Regions from separate parts of the Streptomyces sp. Da 82-17 genome, predicted to be linked through region 2. Evidence: riboswitches for the same ligand, from Rfam matches in the RefSeq annotation. Region 2 holds a riboswitch; the other holds the start of a gene.
The links. A riboswitch is a leader RNA that binds a small molecule or an ion and turns the genes downstream of it on or off. The one in region 2 is predicted to bind S-adenosylmethionine.
Positions count from the first base shown of each region.

Region 1: linked by a shared signal. The riboswitch ahead of ACIDOF_RS04820 (aminotransferase class V-fold PLP-dependent enzyme) and the one ahead of thrC (threonine synthase) in region 2 are both predicted to bind S-adenosylmethionine.

Region 1 is NZ_JBJURH010000002.1:411,582-419,901, forward strand. It holds gene ACIDOF_RS04805 (response regulator transcription factor) at 1-301, shown strand, start outside; gene ACIDOF_RS04810 (SLC13 family permease) at 378-1,796, shown strand; gene ACIDOF_RS04815 (glycerate kinase) at 1,830-2,978, shown strand; gene ACIDOF_RS04820 (aminotransferase class V-fold PLP-dependent enzyme) at 3,251-4,624, opposite strand; SAM riboswitch class IV at 4,821-4,938, opposite strand; gene trpD (anthranilate phosphoribosyltransferase) at 5,071-6,135, opposite strand; gene ACIDOF_RS04830 (cytochrome b) at 6,272-7,897, opposite strand; gene ACIDOF_RS04835 (Rieske 2Fe-2S domain-containing protein) at 7,894-8,320, opposite strand, start outside.
Region 2 is NZ_JBJURH010000004.1:215,607-223,926, reverse strand. It holds gene groL (chaperonin GroEL) at 1-979, opposite strand, end outside; gene ACIDOF_RS08750 (cold-shock protein) at 1,291-1,497, opposite strand; gene ACIDOF_RS08745 (MoaD/ThiS family protein) at 1,940-2,218, opposite strand; gene thrC (threonine synthase) at 2,356-3,639, opposite strand; SAM riboswitch class I at 3,658-3,806, opposite strand; gene ACIDOF_RS08735 (glucosyl-3-phosphoglycerate synthase) at 3,938-4,912, shown strand; gene ACIDOF_RS08730 (trehalose-6-phosphate synthase) at 4,963-6,384, shown strand; gene otsB (trehalose-phosphatase) at 6,437-7,288, opposite strand; gene ACIDOF_RS08720 (DUF3263 domain-containing protein) at 7,627-7,881, opposite strand; gene ACIDOF_RS08715 (extracellular solute-binding protein) at 7,960-8,320, opposite strand, start outside.

The DNA.
Region 1 (8,320 bases), on a different contig from region 2:
CGAGGTGACGGTGCTGCGCAGCGGCGAGCTGAGCCTCGATCTCCGTACCCGCAGGGCGCGTTCGGGCGAGCGGACGGTGGACCTGACGGCCCGCGAGTTCGTGCTGCTCGAACTGTTCCTGCGCCACCCCGGCCAGGTCCTGGCCCGCGAGCAGATCCTGTCCCACGTGTGGGGCTACGACTTCGACCCGGGCTCCAACATCGTCGACGTGTACGTCCGCGCCCTGCGCAAGAAGCTCGGCGCGGAGCGGGTGGAGACGGTGCGCGGCATGGGGTACCGGCTGCCGGGGGACGCGGGCTGACAGCCGCCGCCGTGGGTGAAGTTCCTTTCATGCACGGCTCATAGAGGGCTCACGGCCGGCCCGAAGACTGTCTCGCGTGACAGTGAATCTCCGGCAGGCGGCAACCCTCTGCGTGGCCCTGAGCATCTGCGGGCTGCTGCTGGTCCCCACCAACTTCCCCGGCCTCGGCGGTGACGCCCGGCTCACGCTCGCCGTGTTCACGCTCGCGACCTGCGCGTGGATCGGCACGCCGATCGACGACACGTACATCGCGCTCGGCGCCGGGCTCGCGCTCACCGCGACCGGGGTGATCAGCAGCGACACCCTCTTCGGCACGCTCGGTGACGAGACGGTGTGGCTGCTGATCTGCTCGTTCGTGCTCGCGGCGGCGGTGGCCCGGACCGGGCTCGCGGGGCGCGCGGCGGCGTTCCTGGTCTCGGGGGCGCGCAGCGTACGGCAGTTGACGCATCTCACCACCGCCGCGCTCGTCGTGACGGCGTTCGCGGTGCCGGCCACCTCGGGGCGCGCGGCGCTCGCCCTGCCCGTGTTCCTGGCGCTGGCGAAGGTGCTCTCGGACCGCAGGCGCCTGGTGGTGATGCTGGCGCTGCTGTTCCCGACGGTGATCCTGCTGTCGGCGGTGGCGACGCTGATCGGCGCGGGCGCGCATCTGATCACGGTCTCGGTGCTGTGGGAGGCGACGGGCGACCGCATCGGCTTCACGCAGTGGCTCCTGCTCGGCCTGCCGCTCGCGGTCGCCTCCTCCCATCTGGCCGCGGAGATCGTGCTGTTGACGACGACCCGGCGGGCGGACCGGCGCGGCCCCGTCCGCATCACCGCCGACCAGATCCAGGAGCACAGCGAGCGGCCCGTCACCGGCCCGCTGTCCTCGGCCGAGGCCCGCTGCGCGCTGCTGCTCGCCACGGTGGTGGCGCTGTGGTGCAGCGAGCCGTTGCACCAAGTCCCGCCCGCCGTGGTCGCGTTGATCGGCGCGGTCGTGGCCTCCTCCCCCGCGCTCGGCACCGTACGGCTGAAGGACGCGCTGAAGACGGTGCCCTGGTCGCTGCTGCTCTTCATGGCCGCGACGATGGCGATGGGCGTGGCCCTGGCCGACTCGGGCGCCGCGAAGTGGCTGGTGGCGGGCCTGCCGGTGACGGTGCCGCCGTGGCTGTTCCTCACCGTGGTCGTGGCCGTCAGCACGGCGGCCCATCTGATCCTGCAGTCCCGGTCGGCCCGCTCCTCGGTGCTCGTGCCGCTGGTCGTGGCGGCGGCGGTCGGCGCGGGCGTCAACCCGGTGGCCGCCGCGCTCGCCTCCACGGCGGCCGCGGGCTTCTGCCACACCCTGCCCGCCTCGGCCAAGCCCGTGACGCTCTTCTCCGACCTGCCGGGCACGCCCACGTACGAGCCGCGCGACCTGCTGCGCCTGTCCGCCGTGCTCGCCCCGGCGACGGCCGCGCTCGTCCTGCTCTTCGCCCTCGCCGTCTGGCCGCTGCTCGGCGTGCCGGTCCTGAACCACTGAACTCTCCACGTCTCCCGAGGAGTTGGAAGACCGATGCTGACCCGTTTCGCCGTAGCCCCCAGCGGCTTCAAGGAATCCCTGTCCGCCCAGGCCGCCGCCGAGGCCATCGCCGCGGGGGTGCGCCGTGTCGTGCCCGAGGCGGAGGTCGACCTGATCCCGCTCGTCGACGGCGGCGAGGGCACCGCGGCCGCGCTCGCCTCGGCCACCGGCGGCCGGCTCGTCGCCCTGCCCGCCACGGGCCCCGTCGGCGAGCAGGTGGGCACCCACTTCGCGCTGCTCGACGGGGACACGGCGGTGGTCGAGATGGCCGCGGTCGCCGGCCTCTCCCTCGTCCCGCGCACCCTGCGCGACCCGGGCGCCACCACCACGTACGGCGTCGGCGAGCTGATCCGCGCCGCCCTGGACACGGGGGTGCGCCGCATCCTCGTCGGCTGCGGCGACTCCGGCACGTCGGACGGCGGCGCGGGCGCCCTGCAGGCCCTCGGCGCCCGCCTGCTCACCGCGAGGGGGTACGAACTCCCGCGCGGCGGCCGGGAGTTGCACCGCCTGGACCGCGTCGACCCGACGGGCCTCGACCCGCGCCTGAAGGACGTGGAGCTGCAGGTCGCCTGCAACCCGTTCAACGTGCTGTGCGGCGAGCGCGGCGTGGCCCGCGTCTTCGGCCCGCAGAAGGGCGCGACCCCGGCGCAGGTCGAGGAGCTGTCGGCGGGCCTGGAGCGCTGGGCGTACGTCCTGGAGCGCGACCTCGGCGCCGTCGACCTGCGCGAGGGCCCCGGCACCGGCGCGTCCGGCGGCCTCGGCGCGGGCCTGGCCGCACTCGGCGCGAAGCTCCTGCCCCGCTTCGACGTCCTCCTCGACCACCTCGACCTGGACGCCCGCCTGGCCCGCGCCGACCTGGTCGTCACGGCCGAGGGCGCGCTCGACCACCAGACGCCGCGCGGCAAGGTCCCGGCCGAAGTGGCCCGCCGAGCCAAGCAGTTCGGCCGCCCGGTCCTCGCCCTGGCGGGCACGATCGGCGAGGGCGCCCACCAGGTCCACTCCTCGGGCGTGGACGCCTACAGCTCGATCCTCCCGTCCCCGGTCTCACTCCCGGAGGCCCTGGGCAGAGGCGGCGAGTTCCTCACGGACGCAACGGAACGCGCCCTGAGGATGGTCCTCCTGGGCGCACGCCTGGCGGCGTGAAGGGACAGGGCGCCCTATACGCACACGGGACTGGGGCGCCCCACAGGGGGGCGCGGGGAACTGCGCGACCAGCCACGACGGCGGGGGGGCCGACCAACAAACCGGAAGGGGCAGGACCCAGGGGCGCGGGGAACTGCGCGACCGGCCCCCGCCCAGGGAAAGCCGAACAACGAACCCGAAAGCAGGGCTTGGGGGCGCAGCCCCCAAAGGGGGCCCGGGGGCAAAGCCCCGGACCGGCAACCGACCCAACGGCAAGGGTCGGCCGACAGAACCTACGCCGCAGCCGAAGTATCCGGCACGCACCGCCCACCCTCGGTCCGGTACGACCACCGCGCACCCTCCCGTACCAACTCCCGCACCGCGGAGACGAACCGCTCGACGTGCTCATCGGGCGTACCGGCCCCGAAGCTGACCCGGATCGCGTTCAGCGACTTCTCGCCGGGCGCGCCCTCCGGCGCACCGCACTCGCCCTGCTCCTGCGGGTCGCTGCCGAGCAGGGTGCGCACCAGCGGGTGGGCGCAGAAGAGACCGTCCCGTACGCCGATCCCGTACTCCGCGGAGAGCGCGGCCGCGAAGTGCGAGCTGTTCCAGCCGTCCACGACGAACGACAGCACACCCACCCGCGGGGCGTCGTCGCCGAACAGCGAGAGCACCTTCACCTCGGGCACCTCGGCGAGCCCGTCCCGGACAAGGCCGATCAGGTGCTGCTCGCGGGCCACGAGCGAGTCGAATCCGGCCTCGGTGAGCGCCTTGCAGGCGGAGGCGATGGAGTACGCGCCGATCACGTTCGGCGAACCGGCCTCGTGGCGGGCGGCGGTGGTGTGCCACTCCACGTCCACACCGCCGTCCGCCCGGCGCGCCACGGCCTTCGACGCCCCGCCGCCGGCGAGGTACGGCTCGGCCGCCTGCAGCCAGTCCGCCCGCCCGGCGAGCACACCGGAGCCGAACGGTGCGTACAGCTTGTGCCCGGAGAACGCGACCCAGTCGACGTCCAACTCCCGTACGGACAGCGGGTGGTGGGGCGCGAGCTGGGCGGCGTCGAGGACGATCCGGGCGCCGTGCGCGTGCGCGGCGGCGGCCAGCTCCTTCACGGGCCACAGTTCACCGGTCACGTTGGAGGCGCCGGTGACGCACACCAGGGCGGGGCCGTAGGGGTCGCGGTCGGCGAGGGCGCGCTCCAGGGTGGTGACGGCCTCGCCGGGCGTACGGGGCGCGTTGAGGTACGTGACCCGCGCGTCCCGCCACGGCAGCAGCGAGGCGTGGTGCTCGGTCTCGAAGACGAACACCTGGCAGTCGGCGGGCAGCGCGGCGGCGAGCAGGTTGAGGGAGTCGGTGGTGGACCGGGTGAAGACGAGCTGGTCGCCCTCGCGGCAGTCGAGGAACTCCTCGACGGTGCGGCGCGCGTTCTCGAACAGGTCGGTGGACAGCTGGGAGAGGTACCCGGCGCCGCGGTGCACGCTGCCGTAGTACGGCGCGTACGCGGCCACGTCGTCCCAGACGCGCTGCAGGGCGGGGGCGCTGGCGGCGTAGTCGAGGGCCGCGTAGGTGACTTCGCCGCCGGTCACGAGCGGAACGGTGACGTCCCGGCCGAGGACGGGCAGCGGGGCACAGACGGACTGGTCGGCGGCGGAAATGGCGACGGACATGGCGAACTCCCGTATGAGGCAGGCGAATTCACCGCGCAGGACGCAGGCCTGAGCACACCGATGGTGCACCCGGACGCGTCGACGGCGCGGGAAGAAGAAAAGGAAAAGTGGTACGCGGAGAGGGGCGTTGCGCCCTATCGCATTCGCTTGCTCACGAGACTGCTCCCTTGAGGACCAGGACCCCAGGGTGTGCAGGGGTCCGCGCTTGCCGCAGACCTTGCTGCCTGCGGCCTGGTCTTCACCCGGGGCACCCCGCCACGGACGGAGGGTTGCCGGACAGCGGGCCGGGGCCTCAGTCGCTGTCACTCATGACCTGTCCAGCATCCTGCCAGAAGATCGAGCACGCGCAAGGCGCAGTCCAGAATCCGGACTGCGCCTCACGTCACACTGCTCGCCACACTGCTCGTCACTCAGCTCGCCACACTGCTCGCCGACTGCTCGTCGGCTCAGGAGTTGCTGGCCGTGACCCACCGGTCGAGCGCCTGGCGGGCGGCCCCGGAGTCGATGGACTCGGCGGCCTTCGCCATCCCGGCGCGGATCTGCTCGACGAGCGGCGCCTCGGTCGGCTCCAACGCCACCAGGGCGGCGGCCGAGTTGAGCAGCACGGCGTCCCGCACGGGCCCGGTCTCACCGCCGAGCAGCCGCCGGGCCACGTCCGCGTTGTACGAGGCGTCGGCGCCGCGCAGCGCCTCGACGGGCACGAGGTCGATGCCGACGTCCCGCGGGTCGAAGGCCTCCTCCCGCACGCCCCCGTCGCGTACGACCCACACACGCGAGGTGGCGGTCGTGGTGAGCTCGTCCAGGCCGTCGTCCCCGCGGAACACCAGGGCGCTGGAGCCGCGCTTGGCCAGCACTCCGGCCACGATGGGCGCCATCCGCGGGTCGGCGACGCCGGTGGCCTGGGCCCGGACGCGGGCCGGGTTGGTCAGCGGGCCGAGGAAGTTGAACGTCGTCCGGATGCCCAACTCCTTGCGGGCGGCGGCCACATGGCGCAGGGCGGGGTGGAACTTCACGGCGAAGCAGAACGTGATGCCCGCCTCGTCGGCCACCTGGGCGACCCGCGCGGGCGTCAGCTCCAGGTTGACGCCGAGCTTCTCCAGGACGTCGGAGGCGCCGCTCGCGCTGGACGCCGCCCGGTTGCCGTGCTTGACGACCTTGGCGCCGGTGCCGGCCACCACGATCGCGGACATGGTCGAGATGTTGACGGTCTTCGCGCCGTCCCCGCCCGTGCCGACGATGTCGACGCTGGGGCCGGGCACCTCGATGGTGTTGGCGTGCTCGTACATGGTCCGTACGAGACCGGTGATCTCCTCCACGGTCTCGCCCTTGGCCCGCAGCGCCACGGCGAAGCCGGCGATCTGCGCGTCCGTCGCCTCGCCGCGCATGATGCGGTCCATCGCCCACGCGGTGTCGTCGGCGCTCTGGTCACGGCCTTCGAGCAGTCCGTTCAGTACGTCGGGCCAGGTACGGCCCGCCGCGTGGTCGCCTCCAGCGGGGGTCGCAGCGCTCATGGCAGCTCCTGGTTCTCGTACGGAACACGTCGAAAAGGGTGTGGGCCCAGCCTAGCCAAGCCCGGTGACGGCAAAGAGCCCCGTCCGTTGAATGGACGGGGCTCCTGCCGTGGCGTTCAGCTACAGCTGACGGGGATCAGTGGTGGCCGTGGCCGCTGGTGATCTCCTTGTACTCCTCCACCGTGGGCTTGGGGATCTGGTTGTCCTCCCCGTAGTAGCCCTTGGAGAGCTTGGCCCGCAGCTTCTCGCCGCGCGACACCTTGCGCTTGACGCCGTTCTCGTCGACCTCGGGGCCGAGCTCGAGCGGCTTGTACTGCTCGTGCGCGGTGAGGGTGTGCAGCTGCTCCTGGCTGAGCGGCTCGTGCACCTCGATGAACTCGCCGTGCGGCAGGCGCTTGATGATGCCGGACTCGCGTCCGTGCAGCACCTTGTCCTTGTCGCGCCGCTGCAGACCCAGGCAGATCCGCTTGGTGACGATGAACGCGATGACCGGGCCGACGAAGAACATGATCCGGACGAACCAGGTGATCGAGTTGATCGACAGGTGGAAGTGGGTCGCCCAGAGGTCGTTTCCACCACCGATCAGCAGCACGAAGTACCAGGTCAGCCAGGCCACACCGAAGGCCGTACGGGTCGGGGCGTTGCGCGGGCGGTCCAGGATGTGGTGCTCGCGCTTGTCGCCGGTGACCCAGGACTCGATGAACGGGTAGACCGCGATGGCCGCCAGGACCAGCGGGAAGATCATCAGCGGGACGAACACACCCAGGACGAGCGTGTGACCCCAGAGGTTGATCTCCCAGCCCGGCATGACACGGATCAGGCCCTCGGAGAAGCCCATGTACCAGTCGGGCTGCGCACCGGTGGACACCTGGTCCGGGCGGTACGGGCCGAGCGCCCAGATCGGGTTGATCGAGGCGATCGCCGCGACGACGGTGATGACACCGAAGACGAGGAAGAAGAAGCCGCCGGCCTTGGCCATGTAGACCGGGAGGAGCGGCATGCCGACCACGTTCTTGTTGGTCTTGCCGGGGCCCGCGAACTGCGTGTGCTTGTGGTAGAAGACCAGGATCAGGTGGGCCACGAGCAGGCCCATCATGATGCCGGGCAGCAGCAGGATGTGGACCGAGTAGAACCGGGCCACGAAGTCGCCGCCGGGGAACTCACCGCCGAAGAGGAACATCGACAGGTAGGTGCCGACGACCGGCACGGACAGCACGGCGCCCTGCATGAAGCGCACACCCGTACCGGACAGCAGGTCGTCCGGGAGCGAGTAGCCGGTGAAGCCGGTGAACATGCCGAGCACCAGCAGCAGGAAGCCGAACAGCCAGTTGACCTCGCGCGGCTTGCGGAACGCGCCGGTGAAGAAGACGCGCATCATGTGCACGAGCATCGCCGCGACGAAGATCAGCGCGGCCCAGTGGTGGATCTGCCGGATGAGCAGACCGCCGCGGACCTCGAAGCTGATGTGCATCGTCGAGTTGAAGGCCTCGGACATCAGCTGACCCTGCAGCGGGACGTAACTGCCCGCGTACTCCACCTCGTTCATCGACGGGTGGAAGAACAGCGTCAGGTACACACCCGTGAGGATGATGATGATGAAGCTGTAGAGGCAGATCTCGCCCAGCATGAAGGACCAGTGGTCCGGGAAGATCTTGCGCATGTTGGCCTTGGCCAGGGAGTAGATCCCCAGCCGGCCGTCGGCCCAGTCGGCTACGCGCTCGCCGGCCGGTGCCTTCCTCGTGTTCTCAGCTTTGGTGCTCATCCGCGCTCCCAGAAGGCAGGACCGACGGGCTCTTCGAAGTCGCCGAGCGCCTCGAGGTAGCCCTCCTCGTTCACGCCGATGCGCAGCTGCGGCAGGGCGTGACCGGCCGGGCCGAAGATCACTCGGGCACCGTCGGAGAGGTCGAAGGTGGACTGGTGGCACGGGCAGAGGGCGTGGTGCGTCTGCTGCTCGTACAGGGAGATCGGGCAGCCCACGTGGGTGCAGATCTTCGAGTAGGCCACGATGCCCTCGTGCGACCACTCGAGCTCGCGCTTGTCCTTGATGTCGTCCGGCTGGATGCGGACGATCATCAGGGCGGCCTTGGCGATCTCGGTCTGGAAGTCGTGGTCGTGCTCCGACATGCCCTCGGGCATGGCGAAGGTCAGCGAACCGACCGCGACGTCCGCCGGGCGCAGCGGCTCG
Region 2 (8,320 bases):
CGTCCTTGGTGATGACGACCTTGCGGGCGCGGCCGAGCAGGTCGATCGTCGCGTTCTCCAGCTTGAGGCCGACCTCCTCGGAGATCACCTCGCCGCCGGTGAGGATCGCGATGTCGTTCAGCATGGCCTTGCGGCGGTCACCGAAGCCCGGGGCCTTGACGGCGACGGACTTGAAGGTGCCCTTGATCTTGTTGACGACCAGGGTCGACAGGGCCTCGCCCTCGACGTCCTCGGCGATGATCAGCAGCGGCTTGCCGGACTGCATGACCTTCTCGAGGAGCGGGATCAGGTCCTTGACGGAGCCGATCTTCGAGTTGGCGATCAGGATGTACGGGTCGTCGAGGACGGCCTCCATACGCTCCATGTCGGTGGCGAAGTACGCCGAGATGTAGCCCTTGTCGAAGCGCATACCCTCGGTGAGCTCCAGCTCCAGACCGAAGGTCTGGGACTCCTCGACGGTGATGACGCCTTCCTTGCCGACCTTGTCCATGGCCTCGGCGATGAGCTCGCCGATCTGGGAGTCGGCGGCGGAGATGGAGGCGGTGGAGGCGATCTGCTCCTTGGTCTCGACCTCCTTGGCCTGGTCGAGCAGGGCGGCGGAGACGGCCTCGACGGCCTTCTCGATACCGCGCTTCAGAGCCATCGGGTTGGCGCCGGCGGCCACGTTGCGCAGGCCCTCGCGGACCAGGGCCTGGGCGAGCACGGTCGCCGTGGTCGTACCGTCACCGGCGACGTCGTCCGTCTTCTTGGCGACTTCCTTGACCAGCTCGGCGCCGATCTTTTCGTACGGGTCCTCGAGCTCGATCTCCTTGGCGATGGACACACCATCGTTGGTGATCGTGGGGGCGCCCCACTTCTTCTCGAGGACGACGTTGCGACCCTTGGGGCCCAGGGTCACCTTGACGGCGTCGGCGAGCTGGTTCATGCCGCGCTCGAGGCCGCGCCGTGCCTCCTCGTCGAACGCGATGATCTTGGCCATGTGAAGTGGTCCTCCCGGACGCGGTGGAAACGCAAACAGACCGGCGCCGATGCCCGCGACGGACGGCCTGCAGCCCTTGTGGTTCCTTGCCCCACCCGGCCTGCGGGCCTCACCGACCCGATCCAAGTTCTGTCACTCTCACCTTCAGAGTGCTAACGCCAATGATTAGCACTCACCCCACCCGAGTGCAAGACGCTTCCGGAGTACGAGCCCGACCTCGGGCCCACCCGAGGACCGGGCCCGGGCACGCCGAAGGGCCCGCACCCCGTGGGTGCGGGCCCTTCGTCAGCTGTGCAGTCGCGTCGGCGCGATCAGCCGGCTGCCACGCGGACCATGTCGGCCTGCGGGCCCTTCTGACCCTGCGAGATCTCGAACTCGACCCGCTGACCCTCTTCAAGGGTGCGGTATCCGTCCATCTGAATCGCGCTGTAGTGGACGAAAACATCCGCACCACCGTCGACCGCGATGAAGCCGTACCCCTTCTCCGCGTTGAACCACTTGACGGTGCCCTGAGCCATGCCTAACTCCCCTATTACTGGCCCTTGCACAGATCCGCACTTCGCGGATCCGGGTCAGACCTCACCCCCCGACAGGTGGGGGCGTGCGCCGGAACGCGTCGACCGCCGCTGAATGTATCTGCCCAACTGCCGTCTGCAACAGGTCAATTCGACGAGAAATCTGGGCGCGACCGATCGGCTGAACAGGGAGAATTCGCCGGATCCCAGAACAAGTCGGACCGGGCGAACGGAACAAAGCGTGCGAATTGCGGGGGCTCTTCGACCGCAAGTCGTCGGCGAAACCGGGAGTTCTCATATGCGCGCGGCATGCGCGGAGACCGAAAGCGGAACAGCTTTCCCAACTCTATCGCGCCCAACCATGCAGAATTGCCCCCTCCGCTTCCTGCGGAGGGGGCAATTCTGCATGTTTCCTGCGTAACGGGGCCGCAGGTCGGCCGCGGGTTCAGCAACCGCCGGCGACGGCCGGGATGATCGAGACGCCGGCGCCGTCCGGGGTGGCGGTCTCCAGGCCCTGCTCGAAGCGGACGTCGTCGTCGTTGACGTACACGTTCACGAAGCGGCGCAGCTTGCCCTGGTCGTCCAGGACGCGCGCGGCGATGCCCGCGTGGTTCTTCTCCAGGTCCGAGATGACCTCGGCGAGGGTGGCCCCCTCGGCGGCGACCTCGGCCTGACCGCCGGTGTAGGTGCGCAGGATGGTGGGGATGCGGACGTTGACGCTCATGGGATCACCTTCAGTAAGACGGTTTGGTGGCGCCCCTGAAAGGGGCGCGGGGCTGTGTCAATTTGCGGCTGGCGCCGCGCGGGCGCGAGGACGGACCACTGCCCGCAGTCGGCTACGGACAGCGGCCCCTACGGCGACTAACCGGCAAGCCCCGCCGCACGGAACGCGTCAAGCGACGGCTTGATGGTCGCGGTGGCCTGCGAGGTGGGCGCCACGGCGTCGAGCGTCTTGAGCCCGTCGCCCGTGTTCAGCACGACCGTGGTCAGCGTCGGATCGATGAGCCCGGCCTCGATCAGCTTCTTCGTCACGCCGACGGTCACACCCCCGGCCGTCTCCGCGAAGATCCCCTCCGTACGGGCGAGCAGCTTGATCGCGTCGACGACCTGCTCGTCGTTCACGTCCTCCACGGCCCCGCCGGTGCGCCGGGCGATGTCCAGGACGTACGGGCCGTCGGCGGGGTTGCCGATCGCGAGGGACTTGGCGATGGTGTCCGGCTTCTGCGGGCGGACCACGTCGTGGCCGTTCTTGAAGGCCGTGGACACCGGGGAGCAGCCCTCGGCCTGGGCGCCGAAGATCTTGTACGGCTTGTCCTCGACCAGGCCGAGCTTGATCAGCTCCTGCAGGCCCTTGTCGATCTTCGTGAGCTGCGAGCCGGAGGCGATCGGGATGACCAGCTGGTCGGGCAGCTGCCAGCCGAGCTGCTCGCAGATCTCGTACGCGAGCGTCTTCGAGCCCTCGCCGTAGTACGGCCGCAGGTTCACGTTGACGAAGCCCCAGCCCTCGCCCAGCGGGTCGCCGATGAGCTCGGAGCAGAAGCGGTTGACGTCGTCGTAGTTGCCCTCGATGCCGACGAGCTCGCCGCCGTACACCGCGGCCATGACGACCTTGCCCTGCTCCAGGTCGTGCGGGATGAACACGCAGGAGCGGAAGCCGGCGCGGGCGGCGGCGGCGCCGACGGCGCCGGCGAGGTTGCCGGTGGACGAGCAGGAGAGCGTGGTGAAGCCGAAGGCGCGGGCGGCCTCCAGGGCCTGGGCGACGACGCGGTCCTTGAAGGAGTGCGTCGGGTTGCCGGAGTCGTCCTTGATGAACAGGCCGCCGGTGACGCCGAGTTCACGGGCCAGGTTGTCGGCCTTGACGAGCTTGGTCCAGCCGGGGTTGAGGTTCGGCTTGGTGGCGACGTCGGCGGGGACGGGCAGCAGCGGCGCGTACCGCCAGATGTTGTCCGGGCCTTCGGCGATCTTCTTCTTCAGCCCCTCCGGGTCGCCGACCGGCAGGTCGTACGCGACCTCGAGAGGCCCGAAACACAGCTCGCAGGCGAAGATCGGGCCGAGGGGGAAACGCTCACCGCACTCGCGGCAGGAGAGGCCCGAGGCGGGGCCGAGGTCCACGGTGGTGGTGGTTTCTGCGGTCTGTACAGCCATGAGAGGCGAGGCCCTTTCTCCTCATCTTCCTCGCGACGCACTTCGCCACGAGACGGATTTGGCACCTTCCCTAGCCGGGAGCCTCGCGCGCCCAGTTGCGCAAGTAACCAGCTGGAGGGTTGCCGGGGCTTCAACGGGCCGTATCCCTCTGCCCCTCTGGATGAGCGGTATTCGATTGTCGGCGACGACCCCCGGCATGCGGTGGTCGTTCGCGTTGTTCAAGACTGTAACGGACGGCCCGCACTGTTGAGATAGTCGTCCGAACCGCGAGATGGATCACAACCAGGGAGTAACTGACGTGCTCGAAGAGGTGGAGCGCTGGCTCGAACGGCGCTCCTGGTCCGTCGACGACCGCCCGCTCGACCGGATCCTCGCCGCGAAGGCGCGCTCCGGGAGCAAGGTCAGCGTGGTGCTGCCCGCGCTCGACGAGGAGGCGACGGTCGGCGCGATCGTGTCGGTGATCCGCCGCGAGCTGATGACTCCCGAGGCGCCCCTCGTCGACGAGCTGGTGGTGATCGACTCGGGCTCCACCGACCGCACCTCCGAGGTGGCGGCGGCGGCCGGGGCGCGGGTGGTGCACCGGGACGCGATCCTTCCGCGGCTGCCCGCCGTGCCCGGCAAGGGCGAGGTGCTGTGGCGGTCGCTGCTCGTGACCAGCGGTGACGTGGTGTGCTTCGTCGACGCCGACCTCAGGGAGTTCTCGGCCGACTTCGTCACCGGCATCGTCGGCCCGCTCCTGACCGACCCGGACGTGCAGTTCGTGAAGGCCATGTACGACCGGCCGCTCGGCACTGAGTTCGATCCGCCCGCCTCCGGCAGGACCGCCGGCCAGGGCGGCAGGGTGACGGAGCTGGTCGCCCGGCCGCTGTTGAACCTGCACTGGCCCCAACTGGCCGGATTCGTCCAGCCGTTGGGCGGCGAGTACGCGGCCCGGCGCTCGCTCCTCGAACGGCTGCCGTTCCCCGTCGGGTACGGCGTGGAGCTGGGTCTTCTCGTCGACTCGCTGCACACCGTCGGCCTGGACGCGCTCGCGCAGGTCGACGTCGGCGTGCGCCTGCACCGGCACCAGGACGGGCGGGCCCTCGGCCGGATGGCGGCGGCGATCTACCGCACGGCGCAGCTGCGGCTCGCCCGCGGCCATCTCGTACGGCCCCGGCTCACCCAGTTCGAGCGGGGCGAGCACGGCTTCGAGCCGCGCACGCACGCCGTGGACACGGAGGAGCGGCCGCCGATGACGGACATCGAGGAGTACCGGGACCGCCGCGTGGCGTAGACGTGTCGGTGGCACGTTTGCCGTTTCCCGGGGCGGGCTAGGTTCGCGTCATGCCAGTCGAGCCTGCCAAGGCGGCCAAGTCTGCCGAGCGTTCCGCCGCCCCGATCCTCGTCGCCTCCAACCGCGGTCCGGTCAGCTATTCCGTACGGGAGGACGGCTCGCTCGCACCGCGGCGCGGCGGCGGCGGGCTGGTGTCCGGGCTCTCCGCGATCGGGCCGGACGCCGGCGCGCTGTGGGTGTGCGCGGCGCTCGGCGACGGCGACCGGGAGGCGGTGCGGCGCGGCGTCTCCGAGCCCGGCGTCCGGATGCTGGACATCGACGCCGAGGTGCACGCGGACGCGTACAACGGGATCGCCAACTCGGTGCTCTGGTTCGTGCACCACATGCTGTACCAGACGCCCCTGGAACCCTCCTTCGACCGGGAGTTCCGCCGCCGGTGGGAGTCGTACGAGCGCTACAACCGGGCCTTCGCCGAAGCGCTCGCCGAGTCCGCGGCGCCCGGCGCGTCGGTGCTCGTGCAGGACTACCACCTGGCCCTCGTCCCCGGCATGCTGCGCGCGCTCCGCGACGACCTGCGCATCGGGCACTTCTCGCACACCCCGTGGGCGCCGCCCGACTACTTCCGGATGCTGCCCGACGACATCGCCGGACAGCTGCTGCGCGGCATGCTCGGCGCGGACCGGCTCGGCTTCCTCACCCGGCGCTGGGCGGACGCGTTCACGGCCTGCTGCGACGCGGTGACCGGCGGCACCGGCACCACCCGGATCGGCGTGCACGGCCTCGGCGCGGACGCGGACTTCCTGCGCGAGCGCGCCCACCGGGACGACGTGGCGGACCGCACGGCGGCGCTGCGCGCCCAGATCGGCGGGACCGACCGCAGGACCGTCGTCCGCGTCGACCGCACCGAGCTGTCCAAGAACATCGTGCGCGGGCTGCGCGCGTACGAGCTGCTGCTCGCCGAGCGGCCCGAGTGGCGCGAACGAGTCGTGCACATCGCGTTCGCCTACCCCTCGCGCCAGGACCTGGCCGTCTACCGCGACTACACCGCGGAGGTCGCCCGCGTCGCCGAGGAGATCAACTCCCGGTACGGCACGGCGGGTTGGACGCCGGTGATCCTGCACGTCGAGGACGACTTCGCGCGCTCGCTCGCGGCGTACCGGCTCGCGGACGTGGCGCTCGTCAACCCGATCAGGGACGGCATGAACCTGGTCGCCAAGGAGGTCCCGGTCGTCTCCGACGAGGGCTGCGCGCTCGTCCTGTCCCGCGAGGCCGGGGCGTACGAGGAGCTCGGCGAGGACGCGCTCGCGGTCAACCCGTACGACGTGGTGGGCACGGCCCGGGCGCTGCACGAGGCGCTGACGATGCCGGACGAGGAGCGGCGGGCGCGCACGGAACGGCTCGCCGCGGCGGCGACGGCGCTGCCGCCGGAGCGGTGGTTCCTGGACCAGCTGCGGGAGTTGGAGGGGCTCTAGGGCGTGTCTCCCTGGGGAGACGGGCCCTAGGGCCTGTCGTTCGGATCAGGCCCTAGCCCTTCGCGAGCGCCTCGGCCAGCTGTCCGAGGAGGCGGACCACGCCCACCGGGCCGTCCACGACCAGGTCGGCGCGCTCGGCCAGCTCCGTGACCTCCGCGCTGCCGCTGCACACGAGCAGTCCGGGCACGCCGTCCGAGCGCAGCTTCTCCACGGCGGCGTACGCGGGGAGATCGCCGAGGTCGTCGCCCGCGTACAGGACGGACTCCGCGCCCACCTCGCGGGCGTACGCCGACAGGGCCACGCCCTTGTCCATGCCGGGCGGGCGCAGCTCGATCACGTACCGGCCCGGCTCGGTGATCAGGCCGTGCCGGGCGGCGAGTTCGGCGAGGGGGCCGGTGAGCGCGGCGAACGTGGCCTGCGGGTCCTCGGCGCGGCGGGTGTGGACGGCGACGGCGCGGCCCTTCTCCTCGATCCACGTGCCGTGCCAGAGGCCCAACGCGTCCAGGAATCCGGGGAGTTCGGCCCGCGCGCCGGCGACTCCGGCGGGGAGTTCGGGGGCCTGCACGGTGCCGGTCACGGCGTCCCAGCGCTCGGCGCCGTAGTGGCCGAGGACGACCAGGTGCTCCAGACCGGCGACGCCCGCGAACCCGCCGTACCGCACGGCGACTCCGGCGGGCCTGCCGGTCACCACGGCCACGGAGGCGACGCGGGGCGCGAGGGCGGCGAGGGCGGCGACGGCGTCGGGGTGGGCCCTGGCCCGCTCGGGGTCCGGGACGATCTCGGCGAGCGTGCCGTCGAAGTCGAGTGCGACGAGGGCGCGGTGCGGGTGGGCGCGGAGGGCGGCGAGGCCTTCGCGGCCGGCGGGGGTCACGGGGACAGGCAGGTCGTCGGGGTGGGTGCCCATGGGGGGACCTTATCCAGGTGGGCCGGCGTCGCAAGGTCGCCTCGGTGGCCGCCCCTGCATCGCCCTGCGGGCTCGCGTCCTCAATCGCCGGACGGGCTCCCTCGCGGTGCTCGTTCGCCTGCCGCGCCGTCGTGGCTTGTCGCGCAGTTCCCCGCGCCCCTGAAAGCGGCCCCTAGCGGGGCTGAACCCAGCCCCTCCAGCGTTTGAGATGGGGGTCCCCCTGCTCCAGCGAAGCCGAGAGCTTGGGGGAGGGGGTCCGGGGGCGGAGCCCCCGAAGCTGCCGCAGGCTTTCGGGAAGGGGCGGGGTGGGGAAGAAAAAGGCGCAGCCCCGACGGACGCTAGCGGCGTGCTCGGCGGGCCTCGCGGACCCTGCGGAGGCGGTTGATCGTGACCGGGTCGTGGGCGAGGGCGGCGGGGTCGTCGAGGAGGGCGTTCAGGAGCTGGTAGTAGCGGGTCGGGGATATGCCGAGCCGCTCGCGTATCGCCCGCTCCTTCACGCCCGGCGACGCCCACCCCTGCCGCTCCAGGGCGAGCAGGGCCCGGTCCCGCTCGGACAGCTGAGCGTCGGTGGGGCTCGGTTCGTCGGCGGTCATGAGGAAACCGTAGACGCGTACGCCGACAGCGCCACCCGGGAAGCCCGCCCAGCCCGCACAGCCCGCACACCCACCGGCCTACTCCGCCGACTCCGCCGCGACCGCCTCGTTCTGCAGCTTCTGCAGCACCGCCGCCGGGTCGCCGCCCGGCTGGACCGTCTTGCCGATGTCCTTCTTGATGGCCGCGCTGACCTGCGCCCAGGACGTCTTGCCGACCGGGTACAGCTCCGAGTGCGGCAGCTCGTCGAGGAACTCCCGCAGGTGCTTGTACTTCGGGTCCTCCGCCATCGCGTCGGACGCGGACGAGGTGACGGGCAGGATGTCGTAGCGATCGGAGAAGTCCAGGACGTTGCTGTCCTCGTAGACGAAGTCGAGGAACTTGCCGATCTCCGCCTTGTGGCCGTTCCGCTTGAAGCCCATCATCCAGTCGGCGACGCCC